Regions from separate parts of the Mesorhizobium sp. WSM4828 genome, predicted to be linked through region 2. Evidence: riboswitches for the same ligand, from Rfam matches in the RefSeq annotation. Region 2 holds a riboswitch; the other holds the start of a gene.
The links. Region 2 has a riboswitch for thiamine pyrophosphate ahead of thiC (phosphomethylpyrimidine synthase ThiC). Riboswitches for the same ligand answer to the same signal wherever they lie in the genome.
Positions count from the first base shown of each region.

Region 1 (4,393 bases), on a different contig from region 2:
AGCGGCAGGTTGAAGAAGACATGGGCAACGAGGATGCCCGACAGGCCGTAGATGCCGGGCCAGCTCTGGCCGCCTAGCGCGCCCAGCGTGCCGGCAAAATACCCGGCACGGCCGTAGAGCGCCAGGACACCGAGTGCGGCAACAATGGCCGGCAGCGCCAGCGGCAGGGCGAAAAGCTGCAGGATAAAGCCTCGCCCGAGAAACTGTGGATGCCGCGACAGGGCGCGCGCGACGAACAGCGCCGGTGCAACGGAGAGCAGGGTCGAAAGGACTGCCTGCCAGAGCGTGAAACGGGCGACGCGCAAGAGATAGGAATCGAAAGCGGCGCCGGCGCCGGACGGGTCGCGCATGGCTTGCAGGATGAGACCTGCGAACGCCCCGCCGATCAGCAGCGCGATGGCTGCGAGCGCGACGATACCGGCAGTGACGCGGGAGTCCACTGATGACGCGCGTTGCACGCTACACCGCCCGATTCGAGATTCTTAGCGAGGACAGCGTTCCTTCGCGCCCCCCTCTGTCCTGCCGGACATCTCCCCCACGAGGGGGGAGATCGGCTGTCACTTCGGCCTTAGCCAATTTCCAACGTTGCAGGACTGAGCGAGACGCCGAAGCTGCCAATCTCCCCCCTCGTGGGGGAGATGTCCGGCAGGACAGAGGGGGGCGCCGTAGAGTGACCACCTTGATCAGCTCGCCACGACTACTTGCTCATCGCCGCAAGCCACTCATCGACCCAGGCCTTGCGGTTGGCCGCGACTTCCTCCGGGCTGAACAGCAAGGTCTTGGTCGGTTTGACAAGCTTGTCGAACGCCGGATTGAGCGGCTTGTCGGTCTTGCCGGCCGGGAACATCCAGTTGGTTTCGGGAATGACATCCTGGAATTTCGGTCCGGTCATGAAGGCAATGAACTTTTCCGCCAGCGGGTTCTTCGCGCCCTTGGTGGTGATCCCCGCAACCTCGATCTGCAGATATTCGCCCTCCTCGAAGGACGCTGCCTGGTAGCGCTCGGTGTTTTCGGCGACCATGTGGTAGGCCGGCGAGGTGGTGTAGGACAGCACCATCGGCACCTCGCCCTTGGTGAACAGGCCGTAGGCCTCGCTCCAGCCTGGCGTCACCGTCAGCACCTTCGCCTTGAGCTTGGCCCAGGCTTCGGGCGCCTTGTCGCCATAGACCGACTTGACCCACAACAGCAGGCCAAGGCCCGGCGTAGAGGTGCGCGGATCCTGGATGACGATCTTGTCGCCGGCATTGCCCTCGACCAATTCCCTGAGGCTTTTCGGCGGGCTCTTCAGTTTTTCGGTATCGTAGACGACGGCGAAATAGCCATAGTCGAACGGCACGAAAATATCGTCGCTCCAGGCTCCCGGGACGCTGACGCCCGACACGGCGCCGTGTGGCGAAAACAGGCCGGTTGCCTTGGCGTCGGCGGTCAAATTGGTATCGAGGCCAAGCACGATATCGGCCTTGGTCGCGGCGCCTTCCAGCTTCACACGATTGAGCAGCGCTACGCCGTCGGCGACCGAGACGAATTCAACGACGCAGCTGCATTCGGCCTCGAAGGCCTTCGTCACAGCGGGTCCCGGACCCCAATCGGCGGTGAAGCTTTCATAGGTATAGACGGTCAGCTTATCCTGTGCCGATGCCTGCCCTGGCAGGGCGAGCGCGGATGCCGCAAGCAGGATAATCGAGACAACAGAGTGAAAAAAACCGCGCATCGGCGCCTCCTTCGTTCGCGTTGAAAGGAATTGAGGCGTCGGGCTGTCCGAAACGTCTAATCCCTCCGCCGGTACAAACCGGATCAGGTTCAGCGGGTTGGCAGTCTTGCCTCTCAGCCGGTCCGCGAAAATCGCGTCCGGCACCCCGTTAGAGCGTTGCGACACATAGGCCCGGCCGAAGTGCTGCGCAAGCGGAAGTTTGCCGGACATCCAAAGCCCAGCCTTCTGCCGTTTCATCTTCCGTTTCCGGGGCAGGGCTGGTAAGGGCCACGAGATATGAGCAAATTCACCATCCTGCTTGGCGGCGATCTCATCCGCACGCCGCTGCTCGACCGCCAGGTCGAAGGCTCGCGCGTCATCGCCGCGGATGCCGGCATCGGCCATGCGCGCATGCTGGGCCTCAGGCCGGAACTCTGGATCGGCGATTTCGATTCGGTGCCTGCCGATTTGCCGGAGGATCTGGCCGCCGTGCCACGGCAGGTGTTTCCCGCCGAAAAAGACAAGACCGACGGTGAACTCGCTATCGCCGCCGCACTCGAATGCGGTGCGACCAGCCTTGTGCTCGCAGGCGCCTTCGGCGGCAAACGCACCGACCACATCTTCCTGCATCTGGCGCTGAGCGTCCGGCTGGCGGAAGGCGGGACGGAAGTGCTTTTGACCAGCGGCGCGCAGGAAGGCATTCCCTTGCTGCCGGGAAAGACTGACTTCGACTATGCCGACGGCACGCTGTTTTCGGTGCTCGGCTTCTCCGATCTCGCCGGCCTGAGCGTCACCGGTGCCAAATGGCCGCTCGACCATGTCGAGGTCGCGTTCGGCTCGTCGCTGACCATTTCCAACGAGGTCAGGGGCCGGCTGGAAATCGCGCTGGCCAGCGGCCGCGCGCTGCTGCTCGCGCATCCTTTTCCCCTACCCGAAAGCTGACATGGCGCCGCCACTTCTCAATCTCGACGGGATAAAGCTGACCTTCGGCGGCACGCCGCTGCTAGACGGTGCCGCCCTGACGGCCTCAGCTGGCGACAAGATCGCCCTGGTCGGCCGCAACGGCTCTGGCAAGTCGACGCTCCTCAAGATTGCCGCCGGGCTGATCGAACCGCAGGACGGCGAAGTCTTCCGCCAGCCTTCGGCGACCGTGCGCTACTTGCCGCAAATTCCCGACATGGACGGCTTTGCGACCGTCCGCGCCTATGTCGAGGCAGGGCTCGGACCCGCCGACGATCCCTACCGCGCCACCTATCTGATGGAGCATCTCGGCCTGACCGGCGAGGAGCGGCCGAACGACCTCTCCGGCGGCGAGGCGCGGCGCGCCGCCCTCGCCCGCGTCATGGCGCCGGAGCCCGACATTCTCCTCCTCGATGAGCCGACCAATCATCTTGACCTTTCGGTTATCGAATGGCTGGAGGAGGAGCTTGCCCGCACCTCCTCGGCACTGGTCGTCATCTCGCATGACCGTCGTTTTCTCGAGCGCGTGTCGCGCGCCACAATCTGGCTCGACCGCGGCCAGACCCGCCGTCTCGACAAGGGCTTTGCCTTTTTCGAGGAATGGCGCGACACGGTGCTGGAGGAGGAAGAGCGCGAGCAGCACAAGCTCGGTCGCCAGATCGTGCGCGAGGAGCACTGGCTGCGCTATGGCGTGACAGCACGGCGCAAGCGCAACATGCGCCGGCTCGGTGAGTTGCAGACCATGCGCCAGCGCTTTCGTGGTCATCGCGGCGCCGAGGGTGCGGCGACGATGACAGCCAGCGACGCCGCCGAATCCGGCAAGCTGGTGATCGAAGCCAAGAACATCGAGAAGAGCTTTGGCGATCTGACTGTGGTCAAGGGATTCTCGACCCGCATCCAGCGCGGCGATCGCGTCGGCCTGGTCGGGCCGAACGGCGCCGGCAAGACGACGCTGTTGAAGATGCTGACCGGCGAATTGAAGCCGGACGCAGGTACGGTGCGGCTCGGAACCAATCTGGAGATCGCCACGCTCGACCAGAAGCGCGAGGCCGTCGATCCGCAGGAGACACTGGCGCAGTATCTCACCGACGGTCGCGGCGAGAACCTCGTCATCAATGGCGAGCAGCGCCACGTCGTCTCTTACATGAAGGACTTCCTGTTCAAGCCGGAACAGGCGCGCACGCCGGTGCGCGAGCTTTCGGGCGGCGAGCGGGCCCGGCTGATTCTCGCCCGCGTTTTGGCACGGCCGGCAAACCTGCTTGTGCTCGACGAGCCGACCAACGACCTCGACATGGAGACGCTGGAACTGCTGCAGGAACTGGTCGCCGGCTTTGCCGGCACGGTGATCCTGGTCAGCCACGATCGCGATTTCCTCGACCGCACCGTGACCAGCATTATTGCGCCGGATGGTGACGGCCGCTGGATCGAATATGCCGGCGGCTATTCCGACATGCTGGCGCAGCGCGGCGGCACCAGGCTGGATGACCGCAAGGCGCGGCCGAAGGTAGAGACCAGCGAGGCGATGGCTGCAAGCAGGACCAACGCGGCCGCTCCCAAGGGCCCGGCCAAGAAACTGTCGTTCAAGCAGAAATTCGCGCTGGAAACCTTACCCAAAAAGATCGAAGCGGTGTCGGCCTCGATCTCGCGGCTGGAGAACAACATCGCCGATCCGGCCTATTACGAGCGCGACCCGGCCTCGTTCCAGAAGACGATTGCCGCGCTCGACAAGGAGCGCGTCACACT
Region 1 is NZ_JBVVQK010000033.1:13,567-17,959, reverse strand. Features, by position in the region: gene thiP (thiamine/thiamine pyrophosphate ABC transporter permease) at 1-440, opposite strand, end outside; gene thiB (thiamine ABC transporter substrate binding subunit) at 698-1,711, opposite strand; TPP riboswitch at 1,755-1,869, opposite strand; gene AC0L2X_RS27460 (thiamine diphosphokinase) at 1,988-2,632, shown strand; gene AC0L2X_RS27455 (ABC-F family ATP-binding cassette domain-containing protein) at 2,634-4,393, shown strand, end outside.
Region 1: it holds a riboswitch for thiamine pyrophosphate, as region 2 does, so the genes downstream of both, thiB (thiamine ABC transporter substrate binding subunit) here and thiC (phosphomethylpyrimidine synthase ThiC) in region 2, are expected to answer to the same signal.

Region 2 (4,393 bases):
GGGCGAGGAGAAAGCCATGGCGATAAAGCCCATTGATCGCGACGGTGTCTCCGCTCGTTTCGACGCGCGGCAGGTTGTCGGGAAAGGCCGGACGAACGCCGACACCGGTTTCAACGATCTCGGCCTCGCCAAAGGCCGGATGGAGGGCATAGGCGGCCCCCAGCAGCTCCATCATGGAACGCGCCGTGACCGGTCCGGCGGACTGGCTCTCAATCATCGTCGCGCCGATCATGAACTGCGTGTCGGCACGCGGCACGGCATAAAGCAGAAAGCGAGGATGAAGCAAACGGACCGGGCGCGACAGCGAAATATCAGGCGTGCGCAGGATCAGCATTTCGCCGCGAACGCCGCGCAGCCGGTCGTCTTCCGCCGCCATCCCCGTGCAGTCGATCTGACGATCGAAACCGGAGACGTGCCGGGCATCGGCGCCGAAGCGCAATTCGACACCCATCGCCGCCAGCCTGTCATGAAGTGCCGCCATCGCCTGCCGCGGGTCGAGATGCGCTTCGTCGGGGAAGAGCAGTCCGCGCCGGAAGCGGCCGGCGAGGTCGGGCTCCAGGATCGCAATTTCGTCTTCATCGACAAGCCGATGCCCCGACGTGCGACTGGCGAACCGGTCGAGCTCGCCGGCATCACGCGGTGCGGCCACGACCAGCGTTCCGGCCCGTGTGACCTGACCCGGCAGTACCGCATCCCACCAGTCGGCGGCGTCGCGTCCGAGATCCAGCACCGGCTGCTCGGCGCTCTCGCGCTCGCACCATGGCGCCAGCATGCCGCCGGCGAACCACGACGCATTGCCGCCAAGGCAATGTCGCATCTCGGCGACTGTGACCGTCGCGCCGCGAGCGGCGAGCTCGAAAGCGGCGGTGAGGCCGGCGACGCCGGCCCCTTTGACCAGCACCCTCATGGTCGCTCATGCGCCTGTGGCATGAGCGGCGCGCCGGTCTCGTCCGCCGGCACATAGAGATCGCCGCCCTCGCGGTATTTCGCCGCCATCGCTGCCATGCCCTCTTTCTGTGCCTCGGCGCGGATGTCGTGAGAAATACGCATGGAACAGAATTTCGGCCCGCACATAGAGCAGAAATGCGCCAGCTTGTGCGCCTCCTTGGGCAGGGTTTGGTCGTGGAAGGAGCGCGCCGTTTCGGGGTCGAGCGACAGGTTGAACTGGTCTTCCCAACGGAACTCGAAGCGCGCGCGCGAAAGGGCATCATCCCTAACCTTTGCCGCCGGATGGCCCTTCGCCAGATCGGCGGCATGGGCGGCGATCTTGTAGGTGATCACACCAATCTTGACGTCGTTGCGATCGGGAAGGCCGAGATGCTCCTTGGGCGTGACATAGCAGAGCATGGCGGTGCCGAACCAGCCGATCATCGCAGCGCCGATGCCGGAGGTGATGTGGTCGTAGCCTGGCGCGATGTCGGTCGTCAGCGGCCCAAGCGTATAGAACGGCGCCTCGCCGCAGACGGCGAGCTGCTTGTCCATATTCTCCTTGATCTTGTGCATGGGGACATGGCCCGGACCCTCGATCATCACCTGGCAATCCTTCGCCCAGGCGATCTGCGTCAGCTCGCCGAGCGTTTCCAGCTCGGCGAATTGCGCCGCGTCATTGGCATCGGCGATCGAGCCGGGACGAAGACCGTCGCCGAGCGAGAAGGACACGTCATAGGCGCGACAGATGTCGCAAATTTCCGCGAAATGCTCGTAAAGGAAGCTTTCCCGGTGATGGTGCAAGCACCATTTGGCCATGATCGAGCCGCCGCGCGAGACGATGCCCGTGACCCGGTCGATGGTCAGCGGGATGTAGTGCAACCGCACGCCGGCGTGGATGGTGAAATAGTCGATGCCCTGTTCGGCCTGTTCGATCAGCGTGTCGCGGTAGACCTCCCAGGTCAGGTCCTCGGCAATGCCGCCGACCTTTTCGAGCGCCTGATAGAGCGGCACCGTGCCGATCGGGACCGGCGCATTGCGCACGATCCAGTCGCGGATGTTGTGGATGTTGCGGCCGGTCGACAGGTCCATCACCGTGTCGGCGCCCCAGCGGATCGCCCAGACCATCTTTTCGACCTCTTCGGCCATCGACGACGTGACGGCGGAGTTACCGATATTGGCATTGATCTTGACCAGGAAATTGCGGCCGATGATCATCGGCTCGCTCTCCGGGTGGTTAATGTTGGCGGGAATGATCGCCCGTCCGCGCGCCACCTCGTCGCGGACGAATTCCGGCGTGACGAAATCGGGAAGCGCCGCGCCAAAGGCTTCGCCATCGCGTTGCAGCTTGCCGCGGACGATCTCGCGGCCGAGGTTCTCGCGGATGGCGACGAACTCCATTTCGGGCGTGATGATGCCGGCGCGCGCATAGGCTAGCTGGGTCACCGCCTTGCCCGCCTTGGCCCTGAGCGGTCGGTTGCGAACGGGAAATTCCGGCGTCAGGCGCTCGCCCGCCGCAAATCCGTTGTCCTCCGGCCGGACGTGGCGGCCCTCATAGGCCTCGACGTCACCGCGCGCTGATATCCATTCGTGACGAAGCCGGGCAAGACCCTTTTTGATACTAATTTCGACGGTGGGGTCCGTATAGGGGCCAGACGGATCGTAAACGGTGACGGGCGGCTCACCGGCCGTCGGATGGACGGAGATTTCGCGCATCGGCACCTTGATCTGCGGGTGGATGGCACCGGGCTTGTGGATTTTCCGCGAGGCGGGCAGCGGTCCCGTCGAGACAGCGGGAGTGAGGGCATTCATCTTGAGGCTCCTTTGCTCATGCATTGGAGACCCAGTTCTGTGCCGGAAGGATGAAAAGACGCTTCTGTCGACCTGCCGAAACAGGACCTCGGGCGTAAACTCCCTCAAAGCGCTTGCACCGTCCCTACGCCAGTATGAACTGGATCAGGTTCAACGGGTCACTGCGCCGCGAAAGCCAGCAGTATCTCAGCCCCTTGCCGGGACTCCCCTGGTGAATGCGTCAGGTTGAACGGGCCGGCTCCGATTTGTCAAGCGCATTCGGGCCGAGGCGATGATCGGTAGCCGGTCAGACCATATGTCGGCGACAAACCAGGCGTTGGAGACGAAGACATGGATAAGGGGTCGCAAACGGTTGAACTAAAGATCGGTCCTTATGATGATTACGCCTTCAATCGGCACCGAAGGTTTGCGCGTAAATCGCCTTCGGGCGATCCGCTGGGGCGCCGACACCAGATGGAGTTGTTTAAAATGAGCTTTGGAATCGGAGTGTGCCGCCGAGGCTGTTCTTTTTGCCGACGTGAGTCCAGTTCACGCGGGAACGGTCGACCGCGCCTACGCCGAAGTTGCTGTAGTGGTCATAGTCGACTTCGGCTGTGACTGTGAAACCTGGAACGACCAAGTAGGCGACGTTTGCAGCCACACCAGAGTTCCTGAACTGATCACCCGAGACCTGAAGGTTGAACGAAGTTTTCTCGTTGAGTGTGTAAGTGGAGCCGGCCCAGAAAGCCCAGTTGCCGCTCCAAGTTTTGTAGAAGCCGCGACCGTGAGCGGCGACTGCATTGGTTGGGTCATCGTTGAGATTGCCAATGGAGCCATAGCCGAACATTCCGAATAGCGACAGGTCATCTGTGACATTGACATCGACGCGGACCTTGCCGGCCAAAGCATCGTAGTTGCTGTCACGGGCGATTACGCCGGTGATCGCGCCCCAGCCCTGCGTCTGTTTTACGCCGAAGACGACGTGCGGAACATGGCTGTCGATAGTACCGACTACACCCGACCCTTGTTCAAGTGAAACCAGAGCCGAAAAGCCATTGCCGGCATCGAAGTAATACTGGGCCACGTTGGTATCGAAGTCGCCGTACGGAACGAGTACGTTATTGAGGACGTTCCCGGCGTAGCCTGTAAACGTGTCGAAGGCCGACTCGTCCTTACCAACTCGGAGGCCACCAAGCTGGATCCAGGCGGAAGCCAACTTGACGCCGCTGTTGAAGCCATAGTTCTGAGGGCTGTCCGGACCCGGATGAGCGTTGCGGTTGCCGAAGTTCACGCGGTTTTCAGTATAGGTCTTCAGTGCACCGAGTTCGGTCTCCTGGCGCGTCCAAGTTTTGAACGTGAAACGCGCGTTGTTTCGCCAGGTGCCCTGAGCCTCGCCAGGGCTCCCATCGGTGGTTCTTGCCCCGTCATAGGATCGGACATCGCCGAGGCCGACGTCGTAACGGATGTAGCCGCCGATGCGCAGGCAGGTCTCGGTGTCGGGGATATGGAAGTAGCCCGAACCGTAGACGTCGCAGATCTTGACGTATTCGGTCGGGTCCGGCGCAGAGACTTGGTCCGCCGCGCGAGCGACGGAAACGGAGATCAGGGCCGCAACTGAGCCGAGAAGAAGGCTGCTTACGATCATTCCGGATCTCCATTCAAAGGTTAAAAGATA
Region 2 is NZ_JBVVQK010000015.1:31,744-36,136, forward strand. Features, by position in the region: gene thiO (glycine oxidase ThiO) at 1-907, opposite strand, end outside; gene thiC (phosphomethylpyrimidine synthase ThiC) at 904-2,739, opposite strand; TPP riboswitch at 2,843-2,959, opposite strand; gene AC0L2X_RS18185 (porin) at 3,203-4,363, opposite strand.